Regions from separate parts of the Microbacterium sp. DWRC1-3 genome, predicted to be linked through region 2. Evidence: predicted binding sites of a transcription regulator. Region 2 holds the regulator's gene; the other holds the start of a gene.
What was found. The regulator LexA, encoded in region 2, represses DNA repair genes until DNA is damaged. The targets are predictions, from matches to a motif close to TCGAACANNTGTTCGA.
Positions count from the first base shown of each region.

Region 1 (15,320 bases), on a different contig from region 2:
GCCGCGTCGTGATCGCCCGCGACGGCGAGCGGGTCGCGCGCGCCGGCGTCGGAGCTCCCGGGCTCGCCGCAGCGGGCGGGGTGGAGAGTGCACTCGAGGCGATTCTCCCGCTTCTGGGGAGTGACCGCCTCGACCTGATCGGGGTGGGCGCCGCGGGCGCCTGGCTGGCACCGCATGCGGCGCAGGAACTGTCGTCCCGGCTCGCCGCAGCGAGCGGTGCCGCGGTGGCCGTCGCCTCCGATGTGGTCACCGCTCACGCCGGTGCACTCGCCGGTGCCGGGGGAGTGCTCCTCATCGCGGGAACCGGAGCGGCGGCCCTCGGCGTCGACGCCGATGGCGCGCGACTCGTCGACGGCTGGGGTCCGGAACTCGGCGACTTCGGCAGCGGCTCGTGGCTCGGGCGCGAGGCCTTGCGTGCCGTGCTGCGTGCGGACGACGCCCTGGGCACCCGCACCGCCCTCACCGCGGCGATCGCGCAGCCGGTGGGTGCGCCATCCGACATCCAGGCCTGGCTCGCCCAGCGCGAACCCCTCCCTCGACGCCTCGCGACGCTCGCACCTCTCGTGCTGGATGCCGCTGCCGACGGCGATGCGGTCGCCGGCGAGATCGTGGCCGAGGGGATCCGACTCCTCACCGCGACGGCTGTCGCCGCATCCACCCGCACCGCCGACGTGGTGATCCACGGCGGCCTCACCGACCACGCGTGGTTCCGCGCGTCATTGACCTCTTCCCTGCAGACCGCCGGACGCACGATCGTGCCCGCGAGCGGCGATGCACTCGACGGCGCGCTGCTGCTCGCGCGCCGCACCGACCTCCCCCACGAAAGGTTCGTCCACCGTGCCGAATGACGATTCCCGCCTGGCCACCCTCCTCTCCGTGCTCGAGCGCCTCGACACCGAGGCCTCGACGACCGATCGCGGCGACCTCGACCTGCTGGGCACCGCCGAGCTCGTGCGACGCATGAACGCGGAGGATCGGCGGGTGCCGGAGGCCGTCGCCGAGCGGGCGGAGGAGATCGCCATCGTGGTCGACGGCATCACGGAACGGTTCCGCCGCGGCGGACGCCTCATCTACATCGGCGCGGGCACGGCCGGGCGCATCGGCGTTCTGGATGCGAGCGAGTGCCCGCCGACCTTCGGCACCGACCCGTCGATGGTGGTCGGGCTGATCGCGGGGGGCGAGACGGCGATCCGCTCCGCCGTGGAGAATGCCGAAGACGATGACGCGGCCGCGGAAGCCTCGCTGCGCGAGCTCGGTCTCTCGGAGAACGACACGGTGGTGGGCATCTCCGCCTCCGGCCGCACGCCCTACGTCGTGGGAGGGCTGACCTACGCCCGCAGTGTCGGTGCGTTCACCGCGGCTATCGCCTCGAACGCCGGTTCCGACATCGGTGCGGCCGCGGAGGTCGCGATCGAGGTCGTCACCGGCCCCGAGTTCATCTCCGGCTCCACGCGCCTCAAGTCGGGGACGGCGCAGAAGCTCGTCGTCAACATGCTGACGACGCTGTCGATGATCAACCTCGGCAAGACCTACCGCGGCGTCATGGTCGATCTGCTGGCCACGAACGAGAAGCTGCATGCCCGCTCGATCCGCACGGTGTCGCAGCTCGCCGGCGTCGACATCGACCAGGCTGCGGCGGCGCTGCAGGCGGCGGACGGTTCGGTCAAGCTCGCGCTGCTGATGCTCGCCGCCGACGCGACGCCGCAGGACGCGGCCGCAGCCCTCCACGAGGCCGACGGCATCCTCCGCGACGCGATCGCCGCGCTCGCCTGAGGGCGATGCGAGCGCCCGGGGAGTCCGATACGGTGTGCGGATGCCCCTTGCTCTGATCACCGGCGCCGCGCGTGCCGACAGCATCGCCGCCGGCATCGCTCCTCGTCTGCGCGCCGCCGGTTGGAACGTCGTCACCAGCGACCTGCACGACGCCGATCACATCGCCGACCTCGCCACGCCCGAGGGGCCAGAGACCCTGATGGCTGAGGTGAACGCAGCCCACGGCCCGGTCTCGGCACTCATCCTGAGTCATGCGCACGATGTGGAATCCGGCATCCTCGACACGACGGCCGAGAGCTTCGATCGGCACGTCGCCGTGAACGCGAGGGCGAGTCTGCTGCTGATCGCGGCCTTCGCGCGGCAGGTGGGCGACGGCGGAGGTGCGATCGTGGCGCTCACCAGCGACCACGTGACCGGCAACCTCCCCTACGGGGCCTCCAAGGGCGCTCTCGACCGGCTCGTGATCTCGGCGGCCCGCGAGCTCGGCCCGCGCGGCATCTCGGCGAACGTGCTCAACCCCGGGCCCATCGACACCGGCTGGATGGACGACGAGACGCGCCGCGGGCTGGCGGAGATGACACCGCTCGGGCGTCTCGGGCGCCCCGGCGATATCGCGGCCGTGGTGGAGTTCCTCGTGTCGGAGGAAGGGCGCTGGATCTCGGGGCAGCTGCTGCAGTCGGACGGCGCGTTCTCGGCGAGGTACTGAGCCGCGGGGCAGGCGCGGACTCGACGCGCAGAGGCGGCGAGACCGGGGTCTCTGTGCGCCTGCCCCGGGCGGGCATCCGACTCAGTGCGCGCAGGTGCAGGTGTCTCCGCCGCAGCATGCGCTCGCCGTCGCGCCGCGGTGCGCCTGCGACGCCTCCGGTACATCCATGGCCGGGTTCTGGTCGAGGAATCCGGCTGGCTTGAACCAGAATCCGGCGTAGTCGACGGGCATGATGGGCCAGTCCTCCGGCCGCGGGAAGTGCGTCAGACCGAAGGTGTGCCACAGCACGATGTCCTGGCCGTCGATGTCGCGGTCGGCGGCGGCGTACTCGGGCAGCCCGGCTCCGCCCTGGTGCGCGTTCGGATACCGACCGGCCGGCCAGATCTGCCCCGCCTCGAAGCGCGTCGCCCAGAGGTGCTTCGTCGCGAAGGCGGCACGCGCGGCGACGGAGGACTGCGGGTCGGCCATGAGCAGTGCCGTGGGCTGCGGCACCAGGTGGTACGCGGTGGGTCGGCCGACGTGGTTCGTGTGGGACGCGCTCTGCACCTCCCACACCCGCGCGACCGAGGAATCGGCCTCGCGCTGCGCCTCGTTCTCGGTGTGCAGAGTCGTCTCCGACCAGGTGAAGGCGTTGCCGAAGGGGTTCTCGGGGCCCATCGGCACGCGTTGGGCGTCGATCTCGACGAGCCGGTTGTCCTCGCCGTCGATCGCGACGTCGAGCCGTGCGCAGAAGAGGTGCTGGTGCACGGGGGCGAACACGCCGGGGGCCAGCTCCGTCGCATGGCGCTGGCGCACCCCGGGCTCGCCGGCGCTGGCGAAGACGATCCCCGTGGCCTTGGCTACGACCTCGATCGACCCGTCCAGGCCGAAGTTCCAGTAGAACCCGTAGTCGTAGTTGCCGATCGTGGAGAAGTACGAGACCACGAACCGGCGGGAACGCCGCACGTCGGAGCGCCCGGCCAGATCGGTGTGCTTCCAGAGGATGCCGTAGTCCTCCTCGTGCATGCAGATCGCGTTCGGGATGCGCACGGGGTGTCCGTGGTCGTCGGCGACGTAACCGTCGAGGTAGCGGATCACGCCCAGGCAGTCGCAGCCGAGCTCGAGGTGGTTCGCGTTCTTCCCGAGCAGGTACTCACCCGCGTCGAAGTAGCTGATCCAGAAGCGGCCGGGCGCGGTGTCGCCGTAGGGGACGACCATCTCGGGCACGCTCGCCCTGCTCAGCACCGATCGCCCCTGGAAGGTGACATCGTGCAGCACGAGGCCTTCGCGCGCGTTGAAGTCCACGCGCATCGACCAGCCCTCCCACTCCACGAGCGAACCCGTGACGGCGAAGCTCGGCCCCTCGGGCTGGGTGATCTCGATCGGCTTCAGGGTGGTGCGCGCCTCGCCCTGCACCTCGGGGTAGTAGTTGCCGTGGCCGGCGGGAACGGGCACATCGCCGTGGTCCTCGACGCGGATCACGCTGTTCGCGGTGAGGTCGATGTGCACGATGAGTCCCTCGACCGGGTGCGCCCAGGGAGAGTCCTGCTCGTCGTACTTGAGGAAGGTCAGGGAGCGGATCACGCGTCGTCCGACCTCGTCGGCACGGCCCGTGTATCCGGGAGCGAGCGGCCCGCAGAAAGCGAGCGCCATGTGCTCTTCGAGGCCGCGGCGCTTCATCGCGGCCTGCCACTGCGGTGACGCCTTGGCGATGGCCTCGGCGCGCTCGTACTCCTCGAACAGGTACTGCGGCTGCCCGTAGGGCGGGGCGTCGTTCGGGACCCGCTGCGTGTGCAGCACCTCGCCCCGGGTGATCGAGACGATGGCTTCGGTGGCGACGCCGGTGGCGATGTCGAGCAGGGTGACGTCGACGCGGCGATCGATGGGGGAGCCGGGCGTCCAAGTCGCGAGCTCCTCCTTGCGGGGTTCGTCGGGCAGGAGCATCGGCACCCGGGTGGTCTCGGTCATCAGGCCCGCGGCGTCGAGCACGGCGCGGGCGGCCGCGATCTCTGCACCCGTGAGGGGATCATGGGGGTGCGGGGCGGCGATCTTCTCGATCGACACGGGCTGCGGAGCGTGGTGGGACATCATCGACCTCACTATTTTCGAGCGATTGCTCAATAAACGGGTTGGCATGATGATACGACGGACCGTCCGACGCCCGCAACGGGAGATTCGCGGGCGGGGAACTCCGTCAGGCCCGCCAGGGAGCGAGCGCCACCTCGAGCACCGCGAGGTGGGCGGCCGGCGTCTGCGGCTCCGTGACCTCGACGATCTGCTGTCCGTAGGTGATGGAGCGCAGCAGCGTCACGATCGCCTCGGTGGGGGTGTCCGTGCGCAGCTCACCGTCTTCGACCGCCTCCCGCAGGGCGAGTCGCGTCGTGTCCTGCCAGGTGGCGAGCGTGGGGGAGCCGGCGTCTGGTGTCGGCGCGAGCGCGGCCAGGCGCCCCCAGAATCCGACCACGACATGGGCTTCGGTGCGGGTGCGCTCGTCGACCGGGAGCACTTCGCGCATGAGCGCGTGCAGTCGGTCGAGCCCGCGGCGGTCGGCCGTCGCCTCGGCGATGCGCGCCTCGGTGCGGCGGGTCACCTCGGCCGCAGCCGCACGCATGACCTCGTCGAAGCCGTCGAAGTAGTGCCAGAGCGAGCCCGTGGCGACGCCGAGTTCCTTCGCCACGGCACGCGAAGACACGCTCTCGTGTCCGTCGCGGGCGGCGACGGCCAGCAGCGCCTCGGCGATCTGCCGGCGGCGCTCATCATGGTCGACGATGCGAGGCACGCACCCATCTTGTCGCATCGCGCACAGGTATAGCTATATTGAGCGAGCGCTCAATATACTTCCGGCGTGGATCACCTCATCGTTGCGGTGCCGTGGCTGATGGCCGCGGCCGCGATCGTCTCGGCCGTCGCCGGCGTGGCTGCCTGGCGCGCCGTGCCGTGGCAGGGGCGGCAGAGCGTGCTCGTCATGGCGGCGGCGATGTTGGCACTCGCCGCGACCGCCGGGCGCCACCCCGTGCTCGAGCTGGCGCTGGGGGTGGTTCTGCTGGGATCCGGCATGGTCGGGACCATGGGCGTTCGCGGCACCGCATCGGCGGCCCCGTGCTGTCACCGCGCTCTGGTCTCTCTGGTGATGGCGATGTGCGCGTTCCACGGAGCCGCCGGACCCGTCGCCGCGGTGGGTTCAGCGACGGTGACAGGACACGGCGGCCACGGGCTCTCCGGCATGCTCTCGGTGCTGCTCTTCGCGGGCGTCGGCGCGGTGGCACTGTGGACCATCGTCGCGGAGTGGTTCGTCGCTCCGGTGCACCACGGTCGCACGGCGCGCCTGCTCCGCATCGAGTCGTGGGCGATGACCGCCGGTGTCGCGGTGATGTGCCTGGGATTCTGACGGAGGGGCCGTCACCCCGCGGCGGCTGGGCGCACGAACAGCCAGGCGGCGACCGCGGCGACCGCCGCCGCTGCGGTCATCGTCACCGCCATCGTGACGGCGTTCGTACCACCGATCCCTGCGGCGACCGGCGCGAGCACCGGACCGAACAGGAACGTCGACATCCCGAGCAGAGCCGAAGCCGTGCCCGCTCGTGCGCCGTGGTGGGCGAGGGCGAGGGTCTGCCCGTTGGGCCCGCCGAGCCCTGAGCACAGCATGAATCCGATCAGCGCGGCGACGACTCCCGCGACGCCCACGTCGGCGAGCGCGAGCACCAGGAAAGCCGTCGCGGCGATCAGCGTGGCCGAGATGCCCCCGAGGTACACCCGCAGCGGTCCCCACCTGCTCACGACGAGACGGCTGAGCTGACTGCCGACGATGCTCGCGAGAGCTCCCGCCGCGAAGGCGAGGCTGAACGACTGCGGACTCAGGCCGAACTCGTCCTGCAGCACGAACGACGACATGGACAAGTAGGTGAAGAAGGCGATTCCACCCCCGGCCGCCGCGCACAGCACCGCGACGAAGAGCCGATCGCGCAGGACCGCTCCGGTGTGGATGCGGAGGGTGCGCAGGCCGCCGCCGTGCCGGGTCGCGACGGGCAGCGTCTCCGGCAGGGCGAAGACGACGACCAGCAGCAGCACGACGCCCACGGCGCTGAGCACGCCGAAGATCCCGCGCCAATCCATGATCCGCGCGAGCTGACCTCCGACGACGGGCGCGATGATCGGCGCCGTTCCCGAGACCAGGAACAGCAGCGACAGCATCCGTGAGAGCTCCACGCCCTCGAACTGGTCCCGGGCGATCGCGAGGCAGATCACGATGCCCGCAGATCCCGCGAGTCCCTGCAGAAAGCGCGCGAGCAGCAGCAGCTCGATGTTCGGGGCGAGCGCGCACGCCAGGGAGAGGACGGCGAAGACGGCGACGCCGACCATCAGGGGGAGCCGTCTGCCCCATCGGTCGCTGAGGGGTCCGGCGACGAGCTGACCGAGCCCGAGCCCGATCATGCACGCCGACATCGTGGCCTGAGCGAGTGCCTCCGTGGTGCCGAGCGAGGCGGCGAGCTGCGGCAGCTGCGGCAGATACAGGTCCATCGACAGAGGGCCGAACGCCTCGAGCATGCCGAGCACGAGCATCGCGTGCACCGTGCCCATCCGCGGCCGCGAGGGCTCCCCGGGAACGGGAGTGCTCATCCTTCCAGGTGCAGCGTGCGCCGCAGCCAGCTCGCGCGCGCGGCGTCGGCCGCCTGCGAGACCTCGGCGTCGGGGGAGAAGCCGGAGAAGCCGTGGTAGCCGCCCGCCCACACATGCAGCTCGGCCTGTCCGCCGGTGGCCCAGATGCGCGTGGCGTAGTCGACCGCTTCGTCTCGGAAGGTCTCGGCCGCCCCGACCTCGATGAACGCGGGAGCGAGGCCGGACAGATCGACGGCGCGCGCGGGGGCGGTGTAGGGCGATACCCGATCGGTGCCGCGGTCCTCGCCGGCGATCGCCTCCCACGCGGTGTGGTTGTTGTGGCGATCCCAGGCTCCGAACCCGTCGTACTGACGACTCGAGACGGTGTCGTTGCGGTCGTCGAGCATGGGGCATCCCAGCAGCTGTCCGGCCAGGCGCGGACCCCCTCGGTCTCGGGCGAGCAGCGCGACGGCGGCGGAGAGACCACCGCCCGCGCTCATGCCGGACGCGATGATGCGGTCGGGGTCGATGCCCAGGTCCTCCGCGTGCGCCGCCATCCACTCCAGCGCCGCATAGCAGTCCTCGGCCTGTGCCGGCCCCGGGTGCTCGGGGGCGAGGCGGTACTCGACCGCGACGCCGATCACCCCGTATCGCTCGGCCAGGTCGATGAGCTCGGAGGTGCCGAAGAACCGGGTGCCCAGCACCATCCCGCCGCCGTGGATCGACAGCACGGCGGGGGCCGGACCGTTCGCCGGCGTGGTGGGCCGCACGATCGTGATCTCAATGTCCGGGGCTCCGGAGGGGCCGGATACGGTCCGGTCCTCCCACGTGATCGCGCGCCCGTCGGCCTGCCCCGACATGGGCGGGATGATGGTCGCGAAGTGATCGCGATTCGCGTGGATGGTGTCGGCGCGCAGCGGGATGATCTCGACCATGTCGACGAAGGCCGCGAGACCGGCGACGAGCTCGGGATCGTAGGGGACCGGTGGGTGGGCGGTCATCGGGCGGCCCGCCAGATCCGTCGCAGCCAGGAGGCGCGCGCGGCGAGGGCGGCGCGGGAGATCTCGGCATCGGGCATGTACATGTCGAAGCCGTGCGCGCCGCCGCCCCACACGTGCAGCTCGGCCTGTCCGCCGGTGGCCCAGATGCGCAGGGCGTACTCGGTGTCCTCGTCGCGGAAGGCCTCGGCCTCTCCGACCTCGATGAAGGCGGGCGGCAGGCCCGAGAGGTCGGCCGCGCGGGAGGGGGCGGCATGCGCGGGTGCCTCGGGGCTGAAGGCGAGATCGTCGCCGAGCACGCACGACCACGCGAGCAGGTTCAGCTCCCGCTGCCACGTGCCGATGCCGTCGTACTGCCGGCTCGACACCGTGGTGTTGGTGTTGTCGATCATCGGGCACAGCAGCAGCTGTCCCGCCATCGCCGGGCCCCGTCGGTCGCGTGCCATCAGCGCGACGGCGGCGGTGAGTCCGCCCCCAGCACTCCCGCCCCCGACGACGATGCCCGCAGGATCGATGCCGAGATCGTTCGCGTGCGCATGCACCCAGACGAAGGCGGCGTAGCAGTCCTCCACTCCGGCGGGGTAGGGGTCTTCAGGGGCGAGACGGTACTCGACGTTCACGGCCACCACGCGGTGCTGCGCGACGATGTCGACCACGCGCCCGGTCTCCCATGAGCGGTGACCGACGATCATCCCGCCGCCGTGGATGTTGATGAAGCCGGGAAGCACCTCGGCGCGGGTTCCGGTCGGCCGGAAGATCGTGATCTCGATGTCGGGAGCCCCGGCAGGGCCGGGGATCACGCGGTCCTCCCACTCGATGTCACGGCCGGCGATGACGGTGTCGTTGTCGGGGAACATCCGGTCGGCGCCCTCGCGCGGCAGCGCGTCGCGGGTCAGGGGCGGCTGAGGATCCTTCGCGATCTCATCCAGCACGGCCTGCACCTCGGGATCGAAGGGCACGGGGGTGACGGTGGGACGTCCGGCGGCGGTGGCGGTCATGGAACTCCTTGTGCGAGCGGTGGCGGGGCGGTTCAGGGGCCTTCGGGGTCGACGATGCCGCGGTCCGCCCAGAACGGTGCGACCAGTCGACGCAGTTCTGCGACGCCGACACGATCGACCAGGTCGACGGCCGCGAGGTTCGCGCGCAGCTGGGCGACGCTCGACGCCCCGAACAGCGTCGTCGTGAGCGCCGGGTGCGTGAGGGTGAAGGCGATGCCGAGCTGCGCCGGAGACGCGTCGAGCGAATCCGCGAGTGCCGCGAACGCCGGGACATCGGCGAGGATACGCCCGCGGATGTCGCCGGGGTCGCGACCGATCTGGCGGTCGCCGTTCACCTTGCCCGCCAGGATGCCGCCTTCGAGGCAGTCCGAGGCCTGCAACGTCAATCCCTGCTCCCACAGGCCGGCGAAGGGCGCTCCGTCCGGGATGGCACGTCGCGAGACGCTGTACTTCAGCTGCGCGATCTGCGGGCCGGGCACGTCTTCGTCCGTCGCGATGTCGATCAGTGCCTGGATGCTCGATGCCGACCAGTTGTTCACTCCCCAGGCACGGATGATCCCGGCATCGGTCAGGCGTGCGAGATCGAGCACGAGGTCGCGCAGATCCAGGTCGTCACGGCGCAGGTCTCCCAGGATCACGAGGTCGGCGTGCTCGACGCCCACGCGCATCAGGGCGTTGTCGAGCTGGGGGCGAAAGCCCTCCGCGTCGAACGTCTCGAGCCAGAGCTTCGACGACAGCAGCCACTCCTCACGGTCGAGGCCCGCCGCGCGCACCATGGCCGAGAAGATCACGTCGGTGAACACCGGTGGGGCACCCGGTGCGGAGTAGACCCCGACATCGAAGAGGTTCACGCCGCGATCCACGGCCTCGCGGAGCATGGCCACCGCGTCGGCGAAGTCCATCCGGTCATAGGTGTGCCAGGAGCCGAGCGAGAACAGCGAGGAGTGCAGGCCGCTGCGCCCGATCTCACGGCGCGGAAGGGGAGTGGTCATGGTCGTCCTCACAGACTCGGGTCGATGACGGCCTTGACCTCATCGAGATGGTGCATGCGGGCGATCTTCGCCGAGGCCTCCGCGAGGCCGACGGGGGCGCTGAAGAGGTCATCCCACGGGAAGCGGTCGGCGAACGCCGCGAAGAAGTCGACGGCCCTGGCGTAGTCGGAGATGTCGCCGTTGAGGGATCCCACGACAGTGAGCTCCTTGCCCATGATCGTGCTGAGGGCGAATCCGTCTCCTGCCGGTCCGGTCGAACCGACGATCGCGATCGTGCCGCGCTGGGCGGCCATCCCGACGGCGTCCGGTCCCACCCCTGGGGCCCCGGCGAAGTCGAAGACGTGGTCGGCGCCGCGTCCGTTCGTCAGCTCCAGGACCTGGTCGACCACGGGACCGTCGCGGAAGTCGACGACGACGTCTGCGCCGAAGCGCCCGGCCAGCTCCAGGCGCGCGGACGGTGCTCCGACGGTGATCACCTGGCCGGCGCCGGCGATCTTCGCGACGGCGGTGGCGAAGATGCCCAGGGCCCCGGAGCCCTGGATCACGACGCTCGATCCCGGGCGGATGCGTCCGGCACGCTCGAACGCGCGGAGCACGGTCTTGGCGGCGCATCCCGCCATCGACGCCCACGTGTCCTTGACAGCGGAGGGGAGCAGCAGTTTCGCGGCGCCCGGAGTGACGTAGGCGTAGGCGGAGAGACCCGCGGTGGCGAAGGGGTGCACGTCCGCGCGCTGGAGGAAGCCGTAACCGCGGTGGGCGCACGCCACCGGTTCGCGCAGCACGACGCAGCCGTGGCATTCGCCACAGGTCGATTCCGACCAGCCGATGCGGTCGCCGGGGGAGAGGGTGCGGCCGAGGGCGTCACGGGTGTCGGGGCCGGTGGCGACGATCTCGCCGACCATCTCGTGGCCGAGCACCATGGGGAGCATGCCGGGGAAGGTCATCTTCCCCTCCCAGATCTCGATATCGGTGCCGCACAGGGTCGTGCAGGTGATGCGCACCAGGGCGGCACCGGGTTCGATCTCGGCGGGGAGCGGCAGCTCCTGCAGGGTCAGGGGCTCGCCGTGGGCGGTGAGGACGGCGGCGCGGGTCGTGGTGGGCAGTTCTGCGGTGCGGGTCATGGTGTCGTCTCCGGGGAACGGTCAGACCAGGAGCTGTCCGCCGTCGACGGCGACGCAGACCCCGGTGATGTGGCTTGCGGCGTCGCTCGCGAGGAACAGCACGAGCGGGGTGACCTGGTCGACCTCGGCGATCGAGCCGAGCGGGATGCGCGACTCCCAGGCCGCACGGGCATCGGGGTTCGACGCGAAGTCGGCGGTCAGGGGAGTGAGCACGGGACCGGGGGCGACGGCGTTGACGCGGATCCCCGATCCGGCGAGTTCGATGGCGGCCGTGCGGGTGAGGGCATCGACCGCCGCCTTGGTGGCTTCGTAGTGGCCCAGACCCGGGGTGGGCTGGCGGGCGCCGATCGAGGAGATGTTGACGATCGAGCCGCCGCCGGTCGCCGCGAGCAGGGCGCCGAACGTGCGGAGCATGAGGAAGGTGCCGCGGACGTTGACGCGCAGGGCGGCATCGACGGCCTCGACGGGCACCTCCTGCAGGGTGCCGCCGCCCGCGACGACGCCGGCGTTGTTCACCAGCACGTCGAGTCCGCCCGCGGCGGAGAGTCGATCGGCCGCCGACTGCACGGAGGCTTCGTCGGAGATGTCGAGGTGCACGGCCGTGGCGCCGAGCTCGTTCGCGACGCTCTGCACGGCTTCCGCGTTCACGTCGCCGATGAACACCTCATCCCCGGCCCGTGCGAACGCGGCGGCGATGCCTCTGCCGAGGCCTGAGGCTCCACCGGTGACGAGGATGCGGCGGGGGGATGCGGTCATGTTCGTCCTCACTGACGGGTGCTGCGACGGGGTGACTCCGTTATATTCTACAAACATAGAAAAAACAACCCTGTGTCAGAGAAGACGAAGGAGCCTTCATGCCCGAATCGACATATCCCCGCACGGCACTGCAGGGTGGAGGGGTGCCGGTGCCTCCGCTGGCATTGGGGTCGTGGAACACCTGGGACCGGATGTCGAAGGATGAGGCGGTCGCGCTGATCCGGAGAGCCACGGAGCTCGACGCCGGACTCTTCGACATCGCGTACTACAACATGGGTCCGCATGCCGAGAACTCGAGGACCGACATCCTGTTCGGCGAGGCGCTGCGGGCGAGCGGCGTCGATCGCGACGACATCACCCTGTGCGGCAAGCTGTGGCTGTGGGACTGGCCGAACCAGGGATTTCGCCGACAGCTCGTCGAGTCGCTCGGGCGGGCCGGCCTCGAACGCTTCGACACGGTGGTGGTCGGCGACTACGGGGAGGCGCCCGACATGCCGCGCCTCGTCGTCGAGGTGAACGCGCTGATCTCGGAAGGCCTCGTCGACAGCTGGGGCATCAACAACTGGCAGATCGCCCACACCAGGGAGGCTCTCGAAGAGGCGGAGACGCAGGGGGCTGTCGCACCGGCGTTCGCACAGCTGAAATACGGCATCGCGCGTCGGTCGATGGCCGAGGGGGAGGCGTACGGGGCGTTGTTCGATGCGGGCGTGCTCACCCTGCAGGCGTCCGACGTCTTCGAGGGAGGGATCCTCGCCACCGGCCGGCTGCCCGAGCGGAAGATCGGCGCGGATGTCGGAGGGATCCGTGAGCAGATCGCCGCGATCTACCCCGAGGTCGCGCGGGTGGCCGCCGGATTCGGGGTCACCCCGGCAGCACTGGGCATCGCCTTCTGCCTCTCGAACCCCGCGACCGCGAACGTGCTGTTCGGTGCCTCCCGGCTCGCGCAGCTGGAGCAGAACCATGCGGCACTCGCGCTGGCGCTCGCGCATGGCCCCGAGGTGCGTGCGGCGCTCGCCGGGTGCTGGGTCGACCGTGACGTGCGCGCCGACGGTGTGTGGTGAGGTCGGCTACGCCTCGCGCTCGTGAGCGAGGGCTACGGCACGCTCGAACGTCGAGACGATGACCTGGCGTCGGTCGGTGCGGTAGTCCTCGTCCGGTTCGAGCTCGTCGATGTAGTCGTCCCAGACCCGGATGTACCGGTCTCGCCAGCCCTCGAGCGTGCTGCTCGACGGGAACGTGGCACCCACTCGCCCCGCGGACCCGATGTCGGTGAGGATCTCCAACCACGCGGGAGCCATGGCTCCGCCCCATTCGTCCGGCTGCAGCTCGGTGTCGTCCTCCTCATCGGCGAACACCTCGGTGATCTTCGCGATGAGCTCGTCGGTGATCTCGCTCAGTGCGTCGGCGACCGTGTCGTCGTCGAAGTTTCCCGGTCCCCACGTGCCCATGTCTTCCTCTTCCTGTCGGCTGTTGCGGTCGGACCCAGTGAACCATGTGAGCGTGGTGTCGGGCGGAGGGTCAGCGGCAGAATGCCGGCATTTGTTCGAAGATAAGTTCGAATGTCGAGAGGTGATTCGGTAAAATCGAATCATGTCGAAGCTGGTCGAGTTGCACGAGGCGATGTCCCGCCTCGATGCGGCATGGGCCGACGCCGATGGATCCGGTGAGCTGTCGCGAGAGCAGCTGATCGCCGTGAGCGCATCCATCGGGCTGCTGCAGCGGCGGCTGGATGCGGTGCACATCGAGGTCGCGGCATGCATCTCGCGCGAGTCTCGTCCCGAGTTGGGTGCGGAGGGTCTCGCGAAGCAGCAGGGCTACCGGAATCCGGCGACGTTGATCGCGGCGACCGTCGGCGTCTCGCGTGGCGATGCGACCCGGCTGGTGAAGGTCGGAGAGGCGGTCGCGCCGCGCGAGGATCTCCTCGGGGCGCCTCTGCCGGCGAAGTATCCGAGAGTGCGTGAGGCGCTCGGGTCCGGCGCGCTGAGTGCTCAGGTGGCTGCCGCGATCATCGCCCTGCTGGATCGGTGTCGCGTCTCGGCGGGCCCGGTGCGGGTCGCCGAGGCGGAGTCTCTGCTGGTGGAGAAGGCGGTCGGGCTCGCTCTCGACGACGTGCGCAAGCTGGTCGTGAGGGCCGAGGCGTGGCTGGACCCGGATGGGGTGGAGCCGCGCCTGGAGGAGCAGCGTTCCCGCCGAGCTTTGACCATTCATGAGCGCGACGGGATGGTGCATCTGAACGCCGTCCTCGACGCCGAGACCGCCGCTCCTGTCGTGACGGCCATCCGCGGCTACGTGACCGCCGCGTTCGCCGCGCGAAAGAACGCGGCCGCGCCGGACGCGCCGGACGCCGATCGTCGCACCGTGCCGATGATCCAGGCCGACGCTCTCTCCGTGTTCGCGGGCCACGTTCTCGAGTGCGACGCCCGGGTGCCGTTGGCGGGTGCGACCGTCGTGGTGCGGATGAGCCTCGACGACCTGGAAGCCGGCGCCGGTTCCGCTGAGATCGACGGAATCGAACAGCCGGTCAGTATCGGCGCGGCGCGGCGGATGGCCGCAGGCGGGGGAGTGATCCCCTGCGTGCTCGGTGCGGCGAGCGAAGTGCTCGATTGGGGTCGGGAGAAGCGCCTGTTCACGCGCTCGCAACGGTTGGCGTTGGTCGAGCGGGATGGTGGATGCGCCATGTGTGCGCTGCCGCCCGAGATGACGAAAGCGCATCACATCCGATGGTGGAGTCGAGATCACGGTCCGACGGATCTCTCGAACGGCGTGCTGCTGTGCGAGACCTGCCACCATCGGATCCATGACAACGGGTGGGATATCCGTATCGATGGCGGTGGGAGCCGAGGCAGGGTGTGGTTCCTCCCACCGGCCACGGTCGACCCTGCGCGGGCTCCGCGCCTGGGTGGCAGGGCGCGCTTCGACATCGCTGCCTGAACGCGCTGCCGCCTGCGCGTCTCGCCGGCGACCGGCGCTCCACCATGCCTGCACGCTCGGACAAGCCCGGTGCGCGCCGGGGCATGAGCGGGGCCGCCAGGGAAGCGAAAGGCTCTTGCGCTCTTTTTCCACGCATGTAGACTAACCAGCGCGACACATCGAGGTGACGCCGGATCCGGTCTCCGGTCAGCGGCACTCCGAGCCTTCTTCACCACCCTTGCACCCGAGAGAAGGAACCATGAAACGAATGCCCCTCGCGCTCGCCGCAGCCGTGGCCGCGACCCTCGCGCTCACCAGCTGCAGCGCAGGCGCAACACCCTCCCCGTCCGACGGCAGTGCTGCCGACGGCCCCGACGCCCTCAACATCGGCAACTTCCTCGACGTCACGTCGTGGGATCCCTCGCTCGCCGACATCGGCTTCGACGGCCCCTACCTCTCCGCCGTCTACGATGCCCTGATCGCTCTGGACG
Region 1 is NZ_JAFCUS010000001.1:1,263,209-1,278,528, reverse strand. Features, by position in the region: gene ACP699_RS06085 (BadF/BadG/BcrA/BcrD ATPase family protein) at 1-848, shown strand, start outside; gene murQ (N-acetylmuramic acid 6-phosphate etherase) at 838-1,773, shown strand; gene ACP699_RS06075 (SDR family oxidoreductase) at 1,814-2,479, shown strand; gene ACP699_RS06070 (primary-amine oxidase) at 2,561-4,549, opposite strand; gene ACP699_RS06065 (TetR/AcrR family transcriptional regulator) at 4,653-5,237, opposite strand; gene ACP699_RS06060 (hypothetical protein) at 5,304-5,846, shown strand; gene ACP699_RS06055 (multidrug effflux MFS transporter) at 5,858-7,075, opposite strand; gene ACP699_RS06050 (alpha/beta hydrolase) at 7,072-8,055, opposite strand; gene ACP699_RS06045 (alpha/beta hydrolase) at 8,052-9,050, opposite strand; gene ACP699_RS06040 (aldo/keto reductase) at 9,083-10,042, opposite strand; gene ACP699_RS06035 (zinc-binding dehydrogenase) at 10,051-11,163, opposite strand; gene ACP699_RS06030 (SDR family NAD(P)-dependent oxidoreductase) at 11,185-11,919, opposite strand; gene ACP699_RS06025 (aldo/keto reductase) at 12,018-12,980, shown strand; gene ACP699_RS06020 (DUF4259 domain-containing protein) at 12,987-13,367, opposite strand; gene ACP699_RS06015 (DUF222 domain-containing protein) at 13,510-14,850, shown strand; gene ACP699_RS06010 (ABC transporter substrate-binding protein) at 15,089-15,320, shown strand, end outside.
Region 1: a site for LexA is predicted at 13,463-13,478, ahead of ACP699_RS06015 (DUF222 domain-containing protein). Genes of this name have one in related genera too.

Region 2 (15,320 bases):
GGCTGGTACCAGCGGTTGCCGAGCACCCACAGCCCGTAGCCGGTGTCGGCATCGACAGGAGCGCCGGCAGGGGCGAACGGTCGCGCCGGCCCGGTGGGAGTCACCCCGTCGAGTGTGATGCGCTGCAGAGCCCAGCGACCGTCGGGATCGTCGGCGAAGACTAGTTCCGCGTCGCTGAGCCACTCGGGCTGCAGCGCCGCCCGCGAGGGGATCGTGTGCGGCGTCCCGCCGGGGACCTCTGCGACCTGAACGTGCGCGTCCTCCCACGGCATCCGTCCTCGCTCCCAGCCGACCCATGCTGCGCGGGTGCCGTCGGGAGAGAGGGCGGGGTGGGCGAAGAAGCCGTCTCCCTGCACGATCACCCTGATCGCGGACGGGTCTTCGGCGGCGGATCCATCGAGCGGGATCTCGACGACCGAGCGGATGTGCGGCGTGGTCGAGAGGTCTTCGCGCACGGCCAGCAGGCGGCCGTTCTGCACGCGCAGACCGCCGTGCGAGGGGCCCGGGGCGGTAAGGGCGACGGGTTCGGCTCCGACGCTCAGGCGGCGCACCCGCTGGTCTCCTGCGTCGACGAAGAACAGCGTGCCGTGCTCATCGGCTGTCCAGGCGCCTCCGCCGTACTCGTGCACGCGAGAGCGCGCGCTCCAGGGGGCGGGGAGGATCTCGGAGCCGGAAGAACTCCGCACCGTCACGCGTCCCTTCTCGGCGGGTACCGACTCACCCCACCAGATCTCCGCACCGACGAAGCGGGCTCCGTCGATGCGCGGAGAGGAGGCCGCGACGGAGGCCGCGGAGAAGGGCGAGGGCCAGGAACCGTAGGGGGACGACGACATGCTTCGAGCCTAGGCGTCGAAGGCGGACGCCTGTGCGTCAGGACGGGAGCATCGCGGTCTTGATCCGTCGCCCGACGACACGAAGCCCCTCCCGGCTCCCGGGAGGGGCTTCATCGTGCCGTCTCGTCTCAGACCGCGCGCAGTACTGCCACGATCTTGCCGAGGATCACGGACTCATCACCGAGGATGGGCTCGAACGCGGAGTTGCGGGGGAGCAGCCAGGTGTGGCCGTCGCGGCGACGCAGCACCTTCACGGTGGCCTCGCCGTCGAGCATCGCTGCCACGATCTCGCCGTTCTCGGCGCTGTTCTGGGAGCGGACGACGACCCAGTCGCCGTCGCAGATGGCGGCATCGATCATCGACTCGCCGGAGACCTTGAGCATGAAGAGGTCGCCCTTGCCCACCAGCTGGCGGGGGAGGGGGAAGATCTCCTCGACCTGCTGGTCGGCGGTGATCGGCACGCCGGCTGCGATGCGCCCGACGAGGGGGACGAGCGCGGCGTCTCCGACCGGGGTCGCCACGTCGGCGGGGCTCTCGGTGCTGGTGCCAGGCAGATCGATGAGCACTTCCATGGCTCTCGTCTTCCCGGGGTCGCGGCGCAGATAGCCGCTGAGCTCGAGCTGTCCGAGCTGGTGGGTGACGCTGGAGAGGGACTTGAGGCCGACGGCGTCGCCGATCTCGCGCATGCTCGGGGGGTAGCCGTGGTGCGCGATCGAGTTCTGGATGACCTCGAGGATCGCCATCTGCTTCGGGCTGAGGCTCTTCCGGCGGCGCGTGCGCGGTGCCTCCGACTCGGGGGCAGAGTTCTCGCTCATGGTGCTCCTTCAGTGCGTGATCCGACGTCCCTCTTCGAATGTCGGAGGCCCGTGGTGGGGTGTCCTTATCGAAACCGTATCCGAGAATCGGGCCGATCTGGAAGATCTGTTCGAGCGTGTCGGCCTAATCGTCGGTGGGGTTTCGAAGAATACTTGACAGATGTTCGAACTCGAAGATATCTTCGGTACGTAGCTTCGCATTCACGGCTCCCGGCCGAGGCGGGAATGCGAACGCTACGCCAACTTCCCCGGTGGCTTCACGGCTCCGGGACAGGCTAAGGAGCACCACATGAGCAGCATCAGCTTCAGCACCGCAGCAGTCATTCCGGCGTCGACCCGTCCTTCGACGCGACTCCGACTGACGACGCGTGGCCGCGCCGTGCTGCTGGCCTTCGCCTCTGTGCCGCTCGCGGTCGGCATCGCGTTCGCCGCGCTCAGCGGTGGCAGTGCGATCGCCTCGGGCGCAGACGCCGCGGCCGTCAGCGTCGAGACCGTCACGGTCATGCCGGGCGACACGCTCTGGTCGATCGCGACCGGCGTCGCCCCCGACGCCGACCCGCGCGACGTGATCGGTGAGATCAGCCGGATGAACCTGCTGCGTGGCGGCGAGCTCCAGATCGGTCAGACACTGGCCATCCCGGCCCAGTACGTGAACTGATCCTGCCGCAGCGTCGCGGCAGCAACTTTGCGTCATCGACTCGGGGCGCCGCTTAACATGGGAAGGGTGACCCTCTCCCTCAACGATCTCCCGCTACGTGATGATCTTCGCGGACTGACGCCGTACGGCGCTCCGCAGGCGCCCCTTCCGATCGCGCTCAACGTGAACGAGAACACACATCCGATCCCGGATGAAGTGGCCAGCGACATCCTCGACGACATCGCCGTGGCGATCCGCGACGTCAACCGCTACCCCGACCGGGAGTTCAGCACCCTTCGTGAGTCGTTCGCCGAGTATCTGGGGCACGGGCTCACCCCCGAACAAATCTGGGCGGGCAACGGGTCCAACGAAGTGCTCCAGCACATCCTGCAGGCGTTCGGCGGGCCGGGGCGCACGGCGTTCGGCTTCGCACCCACGTACTCGATGTACCCGTTGATCGCCCAGGGGACCGGGGCGCGGTGGATCGCCGGCACCAGGCAGCCCGACTACACGATCACGCCGGAGGAGGCCGCCGAGCAGGTGCGGGCCGCCGACCCGGACGTGGTGATCCTCTGCTCGCCCAACAACCCCACCGGCACGCCGCTGGGGCTCGACGTCGTCGAAGCCGTCTACGACGCGGCTCGGGGCATCGTGATCGTCGACGAGGCCTACCAGGAGTTCGCTCCCCGCGACGCGGTGTCCGCATTGACGTTGCTCGAAGGGCGTCCGCGACTCGCCGTCTCGCGCACGATGAGCAAGGCGTTCGCGTTCGCGGGCGCTCGCGTCGGCTATCTCGCGGCGGATCCGGCCTTCATCGACGCGCTGCGGCTGGTGCGTCTGCCCTATCACCTGAGCGCCCTCACCCAGGCAGCGGCCATCGCGGCACTGCGCAACGCCGACGTCATGCTCGGGATGGTCGAGGAGATCGTCGAACAGCGCGACAGGATCACGGCCACCCTCGAGGCGCTCGGCTATCAGCCGCACGAGACGTGGTCGAACTTCGTGCTGTTCGGCGGAGTCGCCGACCCGAAGGCGACGTGGCAGCAGCTCTACGACCGCGGCGTGCTCGTGCGCGACGTCGGCATCCCCGGCCACCTGAGGGTGAGTGCCGGAACCGAGGCCGAGACCACCGCGTTCCTCGACGCCCTGGCCTCGATAGGATCGGCTTCATGAGCACCCCCGCACTGACCCCGCGCACAGCGAGCCGCGTGCGCAGCACGTCGGAGTCCACCGTCGAGCTCGAGCTGAATCTCGACGGCACCGGTGCGAGTCGCATCGACACGTCGGTACCGTTCTTCGACCACATGCTCACCGCGTTCGCCAAGCACTCGCTCACCGACCTGACCGTGCGCGCGTCCGGCGACACGCACATCGACGCGCACCACACTGTCGAAGACGTCTCGATCGTGCTCGGCCAGGCGATTCTCGAGGCCCTCGGCGACAAGTCCGGCATCTCCCGCTACGGTGACGCGCTCGTTCCGCTCGACGAGGCGCTCGCTCAGGCCGTCGTCGACATCTCCGGTCGCCCCTACCTCGTGCACACGGGTGAGCCCGCCGGGTTCGAGCACCACCTCATCGGCGGGCACTTCACGGGCTCGCTCGTGCGTCACTCGTTCGAGGCCATCACGTTCAACGCGGCTCTGACGGTGCACGTGCGCGTGCTCGGCGGACGCGACCCTCATCACATCGCCGAGGCGGAGTTCAAGGCGTTCGCCCGTGCGTTCCGTCAGGCCAAGGCGCTGGACCCTCTCGTCGACGGCGTCCCCTCCACCAAGGGTGCGCTGTGAGCGCAGCACCTCGCATCGCGGTGTTCGACTACGAGTCGGGCAACGTCCATTCGGCGGTCAAGGCGCTCGTGGCCGCCGGTGCGGATGCCGTGCTGACACGCGACCGCGCCACCGCTCTCGAGGCCGACGGTCTCGTCGTGCCCGGTGTCGGTGCCTTCCAGGCCGTGCGTGATGCCCTGCGCGCCCATGGCGGAGACGAGATCATCGATCGTCGTCTGGCCGGCGGTCGCCCCGTGCTCGGGATCTGCGTCGGGATGCAGGTGCTGTTCGAGCACGGCGTCGAGCGCGGCCACGACACCGAGGGCCTCGGCGAATGGCCGGGGGCCGTCACCCAGCTCAACGCACCGGTGCTTCCGCACATGGGTTGGAACACGGTCGAGCCGGGTACCGACAGCGTGCTGTTCCGAGGCATCGAGCAGGAGCGCTTCTACTTCGTGCACTCCTATGCCGCGCAGTCCTGGGAGCTCGACGTCATCCCGCCGTTCCCCGAGCCCGTCCTCACCTGGACGACCTACGGGGATCCTTTCCTCGCCGCGGTCGAGAACGGCCCGCTCTCAGCGACGCAGTTCCACCCGGAGAAGTCCGGCGAGGCCGGCATCCAGCTGCTGCGCAACTGGGTCCAGAGCCTCTGACGACGCCGGCAGGCGTCATCCGTTTTGTTCCCCGCCGTCCGGCGGACTACCCTCGGTTCTCGTGCCCGCACCGGGCCGAAGAGCTTCCCGATCCAAGGACCCCATGAACGACTTCGCGCAGTCCCCCTCGCTCACGCTCCTTCCCGCGGTCGATGTCGCCGGGGGCAAGGCCGTCCGCCTGACCCAGGGCGAGGCCGGCACCGAGACCAGCTACGGCGACCCGTTGGATGCAGCGGGGGAGTGGGCCGCGCAGGGTGCGAAGTGGATCCACCTCGTCGACCTCGACGCCGCATTCGGCCGCGGCAGCAATGCGCCGATCCTGCGCAAGGTCATCAAGCAGTTCAAGGGCGTGAACATCGAGCTCTCGGGCGGTATCCGCGACGACGCGACGCTGGAGGCGGCTCTGGAGAGCGGCGCCACCCGGATCAATCTGGGCACCGCGGCGCTGGAGAACCCGGAGTGGGCTGCCGACGTGATCGGTCGTTACGGCGAGGCCATCGCAGTCGGCCTCGATGTGCGGGGCACGACTCTCGCCGCCCGCGGATGGACCAAGGAGGGCGGTGACCTCTGGGAGGTGCTCGAGCGACTCGAGGACGCCGGCTGCAGCCGGTACGTCGTCACCGACGTCACGAAGGACGGCACGCTCCGCGGCCCGAACCTCGAACTGCTGCGTGAGGTCACCTCGCGCACCCCGAAGCCGGTCGTCGCATCCGGTGGGATCTCGAGCCTCGACGACATCGCCGCGCTCCGTGAGCTCGTGCCGCTGGGCGTCGAGGGAGCGATCGTCGGCAAGGCACTCTACGCCGGCGCGTTCACGCTGGCTGAGGCACTGGATGTCGCAGGAGACTGACGCGCACGCCTGCGGGCCCGAGTCGCACAACCACGGCGATTCGGCCGGCGTCCCCTGGGAGGGGCGCAGCTTCGAGTCGAACCCGCACGCGGGGGACGACGGCTCCGCAGACCCCGCTCTCCTGGCCGCGATCCTTCGCTTCCGTGCGGGACAGGGCAGCCAGGCTGAGGTGGTCGACGCCTTCCGGGGTGCGCGGGTGCTGGTGCCGCTCATCGCGGAGAAGGGCGACGAGGGCGTCGCGCCGAACGGACTCACCGTCGACAAGACGCAGGAGCTGTCCATCGTGACGGTGGCGGCTCCCGACGGACGCCGCGTGCAGCCGGTCTTCTCCTCCGTCCAGGCCATGCAGGCCTGGGATCCGACCGCGCGACCGATTCCGGTCGAGGCGGTCCGCGCCGCGTTGGCGGCCTCCGCGGAAGACACCGACCTGATCGTGCTCGACCCGACCTCCGAGACCGAGTTCGTCATCCGGCGCCCCGCGGTGTGGGCGATCGCTCAGGAGCACCGCTGGGAGCCGAGCTTCCTCTCCACCGAGGTGTTCACCGCGCTCCAGGAGAGCGTGGCGCACGAACTGGCCGTGATCGACGTGGCGGTGGCCGCGGGCGATCCCGACGCACGGCTCCGGGGCCCTGAGCTGATCGTGATCCTCGAGCTCGTCGACGGTCTGGAGCGTGAGGTGCTCGACGCCGTGCTCTCTCGCCTCGCTCAGCGCTGGGCGTCCGACGACCGCATCGCCGTGCTCGCGGATTCGCTCACGGTGAAGCTCCGCCGCAGCGCCTGACCGCTTTCGCTACGATCGGGGCATGTTCCGCGGTCTGATGCGAGTCCTCGCCGTGGTCGCGCTCCTGTGTGGTGCCGCGACCGGCACTACGGGCTGTTTCACCGCGTGCCCGGCAATCGGCTACATCAACGGGGCGGTCGTCGACGTGAGCGCATTCCCCGCGGTCGCGGCCGTCCAGTTCTGCGTGGACGCGGAGTGCTCACCGGCGCCGGGGGAGGACGAGACCTCCTCGACCAACATGTTCTCCACGTTCCGTCAGGACGACGGGACGTGGAGCCTCATGGTCGACATGTCCACGCCGGAAGACGTCGACATCCGTCTCTTCGACGCGCAGGGAACCCTCATCCACGAGGCTGAAGAGGCGATTGCCTGGACCCACACCGGAGGCGCCTGCCCCGGCCCCTCCACCGCGGAACCCCTGATCCTGCAGCCCTGACTAGTTGACCGGACCGGTCCACTTCTCGCCCGGTCCCTTGCCGATCGGGTCGGGAATCGTCGATGCCTCGCGGAAGGCGAGCTGCAGCGAACGAAGACCGTCACGCAGCGAGCGGGCGTGCATGTCACTGATCTCGGGAGCGCCGGCGGTGATGAGGCCGGCGAGAGCGTTGATGAGCTTGCGCGCCTCGTCGAGGTCGATCTGCGCCGCGGCGTCGGGATCGTCGGCGAGTCCGAGCTTGACGGCTGCGGCGCTCATGAGGTGCACGGCGGCGGTGGTGATCACCTCGACAGCGGGTACATCGGCGATGTCTCGGGTGGCCGACGATGCGGCCTCCTCCTGCCGTGCCCAGCGCTCTTCGCGCTCACGTGCAGCCTCGTCCGGTGCCTGGTTCGTCACTTCGCCTTGCTTTCTGTTAGACTTTGGCGGGCTCCGGAGCGTCATGCTCCGGATCGAAAGAGGATTCACTTCCCACCCGCGCTTGCCGTTCAAGGCTACCGGGTCTTGCACTCCACCGGCTCCGTTCGCAAGACGGACCCGGCAGGTAGGGTGCGGAGCCGGCGTCTGAATGCCGGTGGGCGGGGACGATTCCGATTTCGCCCGTGATGCAGACAGCATCGCGGTGGCCGAATCACATCGTCTAAGGAGTTCCGCATCAGCGATCCCCGTACCAATGAGCGCATCCGCGTCCCCGAGGTCCGCCTCGTCGGCCCCGCGGGTGAGCAGATCGGCGTTGTCCGCATCGAGGCCGCGCTGCGCCTCGCGCAGGAAGCCGATCTCGACCTCGTCGAGGTCGCCCCCAACTCGAAGCCGCCCGTCGTCAAGATCATGGACTACGGCAAGTTCAAGTACGAGGCCGCCCAGAAGGAAAAGGAAGCTCGCCGCAACCAGGCGAACACGATCCTCAAGGAAGTCCGTTTCCGTCTGAAGATCGAGGCGCACGACTACACGACCAAGCTCAAGCGCGCCGAGGGCTTCCTCAAGGCCGGCGACAAGGTCAAGGCCATGATCCTGTTCCGCGGTCGCGAGCAGTCGCGTCCCGAGCAGGGCGTCCGCCTGCTGCGCAAGTTCGCCGAAGACGTCGCCGAGTTCGGCACCGTCGAGTCGAACCCGACCATCGACGGTCGCAACATGGTGATGGTCGTGGCTCCGCTCAAGAGCAAGTCCGAGGCGAAGCAGGAGCAGAACGCCGTGCGCGATGCTCAGCGTGCCGACAAGAAGCAGGCGGCGCGCGACGCGAAGAGCGATTCGCCCGCAGCCGCAGCTCCGGCGGAGTGATCCCCGCCCCCAGAACTCCCGCACCGCGGGTTGACACCGTCGCCTGAGAAGGCGCCATACGAAGGAAGAGAAGATGCCGAAGCAGAAGACCCACTCGGGTGCTAAGAAGCGCTTCAAGATCACCGGCAGCGGAAAGCTGAAGAAGCAGCAGGCCGGGATGCGCCACAACCTCGAGCACAAGTCGAGCCGTCGCACCCGTCGTCTGAACCAGGACCAGGTGCTGTCGAAGGCTGACACCAAGGTCGCGAAGAAGCTTCTCGGTCGCTGACGCGCACCGAACGCACGAATAGGAACACAGGAAAATGGCAAGAGTCAAGCGGGCAGTAAACGCCCACAAGAAGCGCCGGGTCATCCTCGAGCGCGCCTCCGGTTACCGCGGACAGCGTTCGCGCCTGTACCGGAAGGCCAAAGAGCAGGTCATCCACTCGCTGGTCTACTCGTACCGTGACCGTCGCAAGCGCAAGGGCGACTTCCGTCGTCTGTGGATCCAGCGCATCAACGCTGCGGCTCGCCAGAACGGCATGACGTACAACCGCTTCATCCAGGGCCTCGGCCTCGCGGGTGTCACCGTCGACCGTCGCATGCTCGCCGACCTCGCGGTCAACGACGCGGCGACCTTCACGACGCTGGTCGAGACGGCGAAGAAGGCTCTGCCCTCCGACGTCAACGCACCGAAGTCGGCTGCGTAAGCATCTCTTCACACAGGGCGCTCTCCTTCGGGAGGGCGCCCTGTGGCGTTCGTCGGCCCGGAACCGGCGTATGCGCGGGTGACGACCACGTCGACGAGGGCCGCCACGGCGACCGCGCCGGCGTACACCGCGAGGTCGCGGACATCGAAGCCCGAGCCGAGGACGAGACGGATCGGCGGGAACAGGGCTGCCCACTCGCGGGGAAGCCCGGTGAGCTGGAGAAGTTCGACGGCGGCGCAGAACACGAATGCCACGACCGCGATCGCGGGACGAGGGCGGCGTGGGGCGAGGAACGCGACGAGCACGTAGATGAGCACGGCGTACAGGGCATCGCCCACGATGTCGCCGATCATCCCGCTCACACCGAGGTGAACGACGAGACCGATCCCTACCGTGACGGCGGCAACGACGGCGAGGGTGATCCGTCGGCGGGTGCTGTTCACCGTGGGGCTGTCGCTCATCCCGGCACCCTATCCCGATGGTGCGGGAACCAGTCGCGCGTTCTCTAGACTGTGATCGTGCTGGAGAACCCCCGTTCGCCCCGAGTCCGAGCCGTCGCGAAGCTGACCAAGCGCAGCGCGAGAACCGAGACGGGCCTGTTCCTTCTGGAAGGTCCGCAGTCCGTCCGCGAGGCGCTCACCTACCGTCCCGAGGCGATCGTCGAGCTGTTCGCGACGCCGAACGGCTGGGAGAGGCACCCCGACATCCGTGCGAAGGCCGCCGAGGCCGAGATCGATGTCGAATACGTGACCGAGTACGTCCTCAACGCGATGGCCGACACCGTCACCCCGCAGGGGCTGGTCGCGGTGGTGCAGCAGACACCGACTTCCGTCCGCGACATCTTCGACTCCTCGCCACGGCTGGTGGCCGTCTGCGAGGAGGTGCGGGACCCCGGGAACCTCGGCACGATCATCCGGGCTGCCGACGCCGCCGGTGCGGATGCCGTCGTGCTCACCGGCCGCACGGTCGATCCGTACAACCCGAAGGTCGTGCGCGCCACGACAGGGTCGCTCTTCCACCTGCCGGTGTCGGTCGGGGGAGACCTGGCCGATGTCGTCACGCGCGCCCATGCCGCAGGCCTGCGCATCCTCGCGGCCGATGTGAAGGGCGACGATCTGCTGAAAGCACGCGCCGAGGGCGTGCTCGAAGAGCCCACCGCCTGGCTCTTCGGCAACGAGGCGCGCGGGCTCGAAGACGAGGCGCTCGCGCTCGCGGACCAGGTGCTCAAGCTGCCCATCTTCGGCCGTGCCGAATCCCTCAACCTGGCGACGGCCGCCAGCGTGTGCCTCTACGAGAGCGCCTTCGCACAGCGGGCGACGTCCGCCGGCTGAGTTCTCGGCCCCGAAGGAAGCAGGAGACGGAGTCGATGAGGATTCTGATCGTCGAGGATGACGACCGCGTCGCCGGCGCGCTCGAGGCGTTCCTCGCTCGATCGGGATACGCGACCGTGCGCGCGGCGGACGGAGCGGCAGCTCTGGACCTGCTGGGTGCGGACACCGAGGTCGTCCTGCTCGATCTCGGGCTTCCCGACATCGACGGTGTCGACCTGTGCCGCCGCATCCGTGGCCGCTCGGAGGTTCCGATCGTGATCGTGACCGCGCGCAATCAGGTCGCCGAGCGCATCAAAGGGCTGCGGGCCGGAGCCGACGATTTCGTGGTCAAGCCCTATGACGTGCACGAGCTCCTGGCCCGGATCGAGGCCGTGACCAGAAGAACACGACCGATGCGACCCGAGGCCGATGCCCGTGTGCTGCTGCATGACGGTGGTGTGGAGATCGACCTCGTCGCACGGCAGGTCCTCGTCGACGGCACACCGATCGACCTCACGCGCAAGGAGTTCGACATCGTCGCGGTCCTCGCCCGATACCCGGGGGTGGCTGTGCCGAAGGAGCGCCTGATCCGCGAGGTGTGGAACACCGACTGGCGAGGGTTCGGGCACTCCCTCGAGGTGCACGTCGGCGCGATCAGGAAGAAGACCGGAGTCCGCGGGGTCATCGAGACCGTGCGTGGTGTCGGATATCGGCTTGCGGGGTCGTGACGCATGCGGCGCCGTCTGATCATCGTCTTCCTCGTACCGCTCGTCGCCATCCTGGCCGCGCTCGGCGGGGCTGCGGGATGGAGCGCCGCCCACGGCGTGCAGCAGGCGTTCTACACGCAGCAGCTCGGCGACCTCGGGTACTTCGCCACGAGCGCGCGTCAGGCTCTGCGATCCGGCAGCGCGGCGGTGATCGACGCCGAGGTGATGCGCTTCCGTGAGGTCTACGGAATCGAGGTCACCGTCTTCGATCTCGGCGGCAGCGTGTGGGCCGCAGGCGAGCAGGATCCGGCGGTCCTTCCTGAGGAAGACGCCGAGAGGGTCAGGCTGGCCCTCTCCGGGCGGCGGGCCGAGCAGCCAACGGTCGTGTTCCCCTGGACCGTCACGGATGCGGCGCTGGCCGAGCCGGTGTTCGACGACGGAGACGTGATCGGCGCCGTGCTGGTCACCGGTGACGTCGAGGCGCCGCGTGCCGCGATCCTGCAGCAGTTCCTGCTCATCTGCGCGATCGCGCTGGTGCTCATCGCGCTCGGAGTGCTCCTCGTGTTCCGCCTCGCTCGATGGGTGCTGTCGCCGGTGCGCCGGCTCGATGAGGCGATGGTCGCGATCGAGCGGGGTGAGATGGACGCGCGGGTCGCGGCGGATGACGGTCCGCCGGAGCTGCGCCGCATGGCGCAGGTGTTCAACGGGATGGCCGACGAGATCGAACGGGTGATGACACGCCAGCAGGAGTTCGCACTCAACGCCTCTCATGAGCTGCGCAACCCCTTGAACGCTCTCCTCCTGCGCGTGGAGCATCTGGCCACCGGACTCGGGACGCAGTGGCAGCACGACGTCGAGGAGACACGGGAGGAGGGGCGACGGATGACCCGTATCCTCGAGACGCTGCTGGGCCTCGCGCGCGGCGGACGCGGGGATTCGGCCATCTCCGCTGTCGACCTCGCGACCCTCGCCGCCCGGCGCCTCGACGCGTGGCGCGACGTCGCCGCACAGCGCGGAGTCGGCTTGCGCGCCACGGGGGATTCGTCGGTGATGAGCGTGACCGATCGGACGATCGTGGAGAGTGCGCTGGATGCCGTGATCGACAACGCGGTGAAGTTCTCCCCTGAGGGGGCGCAGATCGAGATCGGTGCGCGACGCGATGGCCGGCTCTGCCGGATCACCGTCCGCGATCACGGTCCCGGTCTGACCGCGGAGGAGGCGGCCGCGGCGACAGACCGTTTCTGGCGCAGCGCCGAGAGCGGAGACACTCCCGGATCCGGGCTCGGCCTCGCCATCGCGAGCGACCTGCTCGCGACGGTCGGCGGGGAACTCTCCGTGGCCTCGGCGAAGGGCGGCGGCCTCGCCGTCGCGCTCGTGCTCCATGACGGGACGACGCCGTGAGGGCCCTCGCGCGGCGGCTCGTCGCCGGAGCGCTCGCGATCACGCTCCTGGCGGTGCTCACCGCGTGCAATCCTCGTGCGAGCGAGTGGACGGATGCGGAGTACGCGATCGCCAGTGGCGGGTCGACCGGCGTCTACTACGACTACGGGAGTCACCTGGCCGAAGAGCTGTCCGCATCGCTGGATATCAGGATGGGTGCGCAGGAGACAGCAGGATCCGTCGACAATCTGCTGCGGGTCAGCTCGGGGGAGGCCCTGATCGGGTTCGCGCAGGGTGATGCGGCCGCCGATGCGGTGGCCGGCACCGGGGCCTTCGACGCGCCGCTGGAGGTGCAGGCCCTCGCTCGGCTCTACGACGAATACGTGCAGGTCGTGGTGCGGGGAGACTCCGAGATCGACGACGTCGGCGATCTCGCCGGCCGCACGATCTCGCTCGGCGCGGAGAACTCCGGGGTGAACGTGATCGCCGCCCGCGTGCTGGATGCGGCCGGCGTCGACATCGGGTCTGTCCGCAACCCTCAGCTCGACCTCAGCGAGTCGATCGGCGCGATGGAGCGCGGGGAGATCGACGGGTTCTTCTGGGTGGGCGGATTGCCGACCCCTGGAGTGGCGGAGCTCTCCGAGAGGTCGCCGGTTCGCCTGCTCCCGATCGAACAGGAGTGGGTCAACGAGGTGAACGAGCGGTACTCGCACGCCTACCGTCCGGCAGATGTCCCGGCCGGGACCTACGGCCTCGTGGATTCCGCGCCGACGATGGCGGTGCCCAACTATCTCGTCACGGCAGCCGCGACCCCTGACGCCGTCGTGCGCGACGTGCTCGCCGGGCTGTTCGACGCGCGTCTGCGCATCGCGGGGGAGGTGCCCACCGCGGCGTTGCTGGACCGTCGTTCGGCGATCTTCACCGGTCCCGTCCCTCTGCACCCCGGGGCCGTGGACTACTACCGGGACCTGCGCGGCTGACTGCTCAAGAAATCCTCAAGAAGTCTGACACCGGGGTCCACCCTCTGTCATTGTGAGGTCGATCGTGAACGATCGTCGCCTGCTGCTCAACTGTCTTTGGGGTGCTGCAGCAGGACGATTCCGCGGCCCGTGGGGGCGGGCCGCGGGGTACCCATGCACAGCTGCATTGGTGCCGCGATCAGGTGATTACGAACGTGTAAATCTCACCGAGGTGCCTGGAGACCCGCGTCCGACGTGGCTAGTTTGGAGAAATGATGACCTCTGATACCCCGCTCGTCGTGGTCGAGAACGTCCAGAAGCACTACGGCGATTTCCAGGCGCTCACCGACATCGACCTGACCGTCAACTCGGGGGAGGTCGTGGTCGTGATCGGCCCGTCCGGCTCCGGCAAGTCGACGCTCTGCCGCACGATCAACCGTCTCGAGACGATCACGAGCGGCAGCATCAGCATCGACGGCAAGGAGCTCCCGGCCGAGGGCAAGGGCCTGGCGCATCTGCGGGCGGACGTCGGCATGGTCTTCCAGTCCTTCAACCTCTTCGCCCACCTCACGATCCTCGAGAACGTGACACTCGGCCCGATCAAGGTCCGCGGCATCAAGAAGTCCGACGCCGAGAAGGAGGCGATGATGCTGCTCGAGCGCGTCGGCGTCGCGCAGCAGGCGAACAAGCTCCCCGCCCAGCTCTCCGGCGGCCAGCAGCAGCGCGTGGCGATCGCCCGCGCTCTCGCGATGCAGCCCAAGGTGATGCTGTTCGACGAGCCCACCAGCGCCCTCGACCCCGAGATGATCAACGAGGTCCTCGACGTCATGGTCGAGCTGGCGCACGACGGAATGACGATGATCGTCGTCACCCACGAGATGGGCTTCGCCCGCAAGGCCGCCGACCGCGTGGTCTTCATGGCCGACGGACGGATCGTGGAGGAGGCGACTCCCGAGGAGTTCTTCACGCATCCGAAGAGCGATCGCGCCAAGGACTTCCTCTCGAAGCTCCTCACGCACTGACGTCCACGCACCGACCACACAGACCCTGCACACACAGCACACGAAGGAGACGCACATGCGACGCACACGGACACTGGCAGGTATCGGAATCGCAGCGGCCGCGCTGCTGGCGCTCACCGCCTGCAACAGCGGTACGCCGTCCAGCACAGGAGCTCCGGAGGGCGGCGACGAGGGCGAGGCCTCCAGCAGCACCCCGTGGACCGTCCTGACCGACGTCAGCATCGACGGCAGCCCGACGTTCGACCGGATCGAGTCTTCCGGCACGATCAAGGTCGGCGTCAAGGAGGACCAGCCGGGCCTCGGCTACCTCGACCCGGTGACGGGCGACCGCACCGGATTCGACGTCGACATCGCCCGCTGGATGGCGGCATCGCTCGGTGTCGACCCGGAGAAGATCGAGTTCCAGGCGATCGCCTCCGCGAACCGCGAGCAGGCCATCGTGAACGGCGACATCGACTACTACGTCGGCACCTACTCGATCACCGACAAGCGCAAGGAGCAGATCTCCTTCGCCGGTCCCTACTTCGTCACCGGTCAGGGCCTCCTCGTCGGCGCCGACAGCGACATCAAGAGCGTCGACGACCTGAGTGCCGAGACGACGGTCTGCTCGGCGACCGGATCGACGCCGATCCAGAACATCAAGACGAACTACCCCGACGTGCCGACCAAGGAGTACGACACGTACTCGAAGTGCGTCGAGGACCTGAAGAACGGTCAGGTGGATGCCGTCACGACCGACGAGGCGATCCTCATCGGCTACGCGGCCCAGGACCCGGACAAGCTGAAGGTCGTCGGGGAGCCGTTCAGCGAGGAGCGCTACGGCATCGGACTCGCCAAGGGCGATGACGCGCTGGTCGAGTACTTCAACACGCAGCTCACCGACGGCGCGAAGATCTGGCAGCAGATCTTCGACAACAACCTGGGTGCCTCCGGCGTCAAGGCGACGCAGCCCGAGGTCGACCCGATCGGCTGATTCCTGCGGGGCGGTCGACATGTTCGACCGCCCCGCTCATCGGCAGGAACATCCGAGAACTCGAATCGACAGGAGCAGCTGTGGGAGTCATCACCGACCACCTCGACCTCTGGGGAGAGGCACTGTGGGGAACCATCGTGCTGTTCCTGGGCGGTGGCATCATCGCGCTGGTTCTCGGACTCATCGTCGGGGCCGCGAGAGTATCGCCGGTTCCGATCGCACGAGCCGTCG
Region 2 is NZ_JAFCUS010000002.1:973,551-988,870, forward strand. Features, by position in the region: gene ACP699_RS17350 (S9 family peptidase) at 1-833, opposite strand, end outside; gene lexA (transcriptional repressor LexA) at 962-1,648, opposite strand; gene ACP699_RS17360 (LysM peptidoglycan-binding domain-containing protein) at 1,938-2,306, shown strand; gene ACP699_RS17365 (histidinol-phosphate transaminase) at 2,373-3,458, shown strand; gene hisB (imidazoleglycerol-phosphate dehydratase HisB) at 3,455-4,072, shown strand; gene hisH (imidazole glycerol phosphate synthase subunit HisH) at 4,069-4,704, shown strand; gene priA (bifunctional 1-(5-phosphoribosyl)-5-((5-phosphoribosylamino)methylideneamino)imidazole-4-carboxamide isomerase/phosphoribosylanthranilate isomerase PriA) at 4,808-5,554, shown strand; gene ACP699_RS17385 (SseB family protein) at 5,538-6,335, shown strand; gene ACP699_RS17390 (hypothetical protein) at 6,358-6,771, shown strand; gene ACP699_RS17395 (DUF1844 domain-containing protein) at 6,772-7,170, opposite strand; gene infC (translation initiation factor IF-3) at 7,426-8,049, shown strand; gene rpmI (50S ribosomal protein L35) at 8,123-8,317, shown strand; gene rplT (50S ribosomal protein L20) at 8,352-8,738, shown strand; gene ACP699_RS17415 (DUF2809 domain-containing protein) at 8,747-9,199, opposite strand; gene ACP699_RS17420 (TrmH family RNA methyltransferase) at 9,257-10,069, shown strand; gene ACP699_RS17425 (response regulator transcription factor) at 10,105-10,776, shown strand; gene ACP699_RS17430 (sensor histidine kinase) at 10,780-12,156, shown strand; gene ACP699_RS17435 (TAXI family TRAP transporter solute-binding subunit) at 12,153-13,115, shown strand; gene ACP699_RS17440 (amino acid ABC transporter ATP-binding protein) at 13,367-14,116, shown strand; gene ACP699_RS17445 (glutamate ABC transporter substrate-binding protein) at 14,172-15,089, shown strand; gene ACP699_RS17450 (amino acid ABC transporter permease) at 15,170-15,320, shown strand, end outside.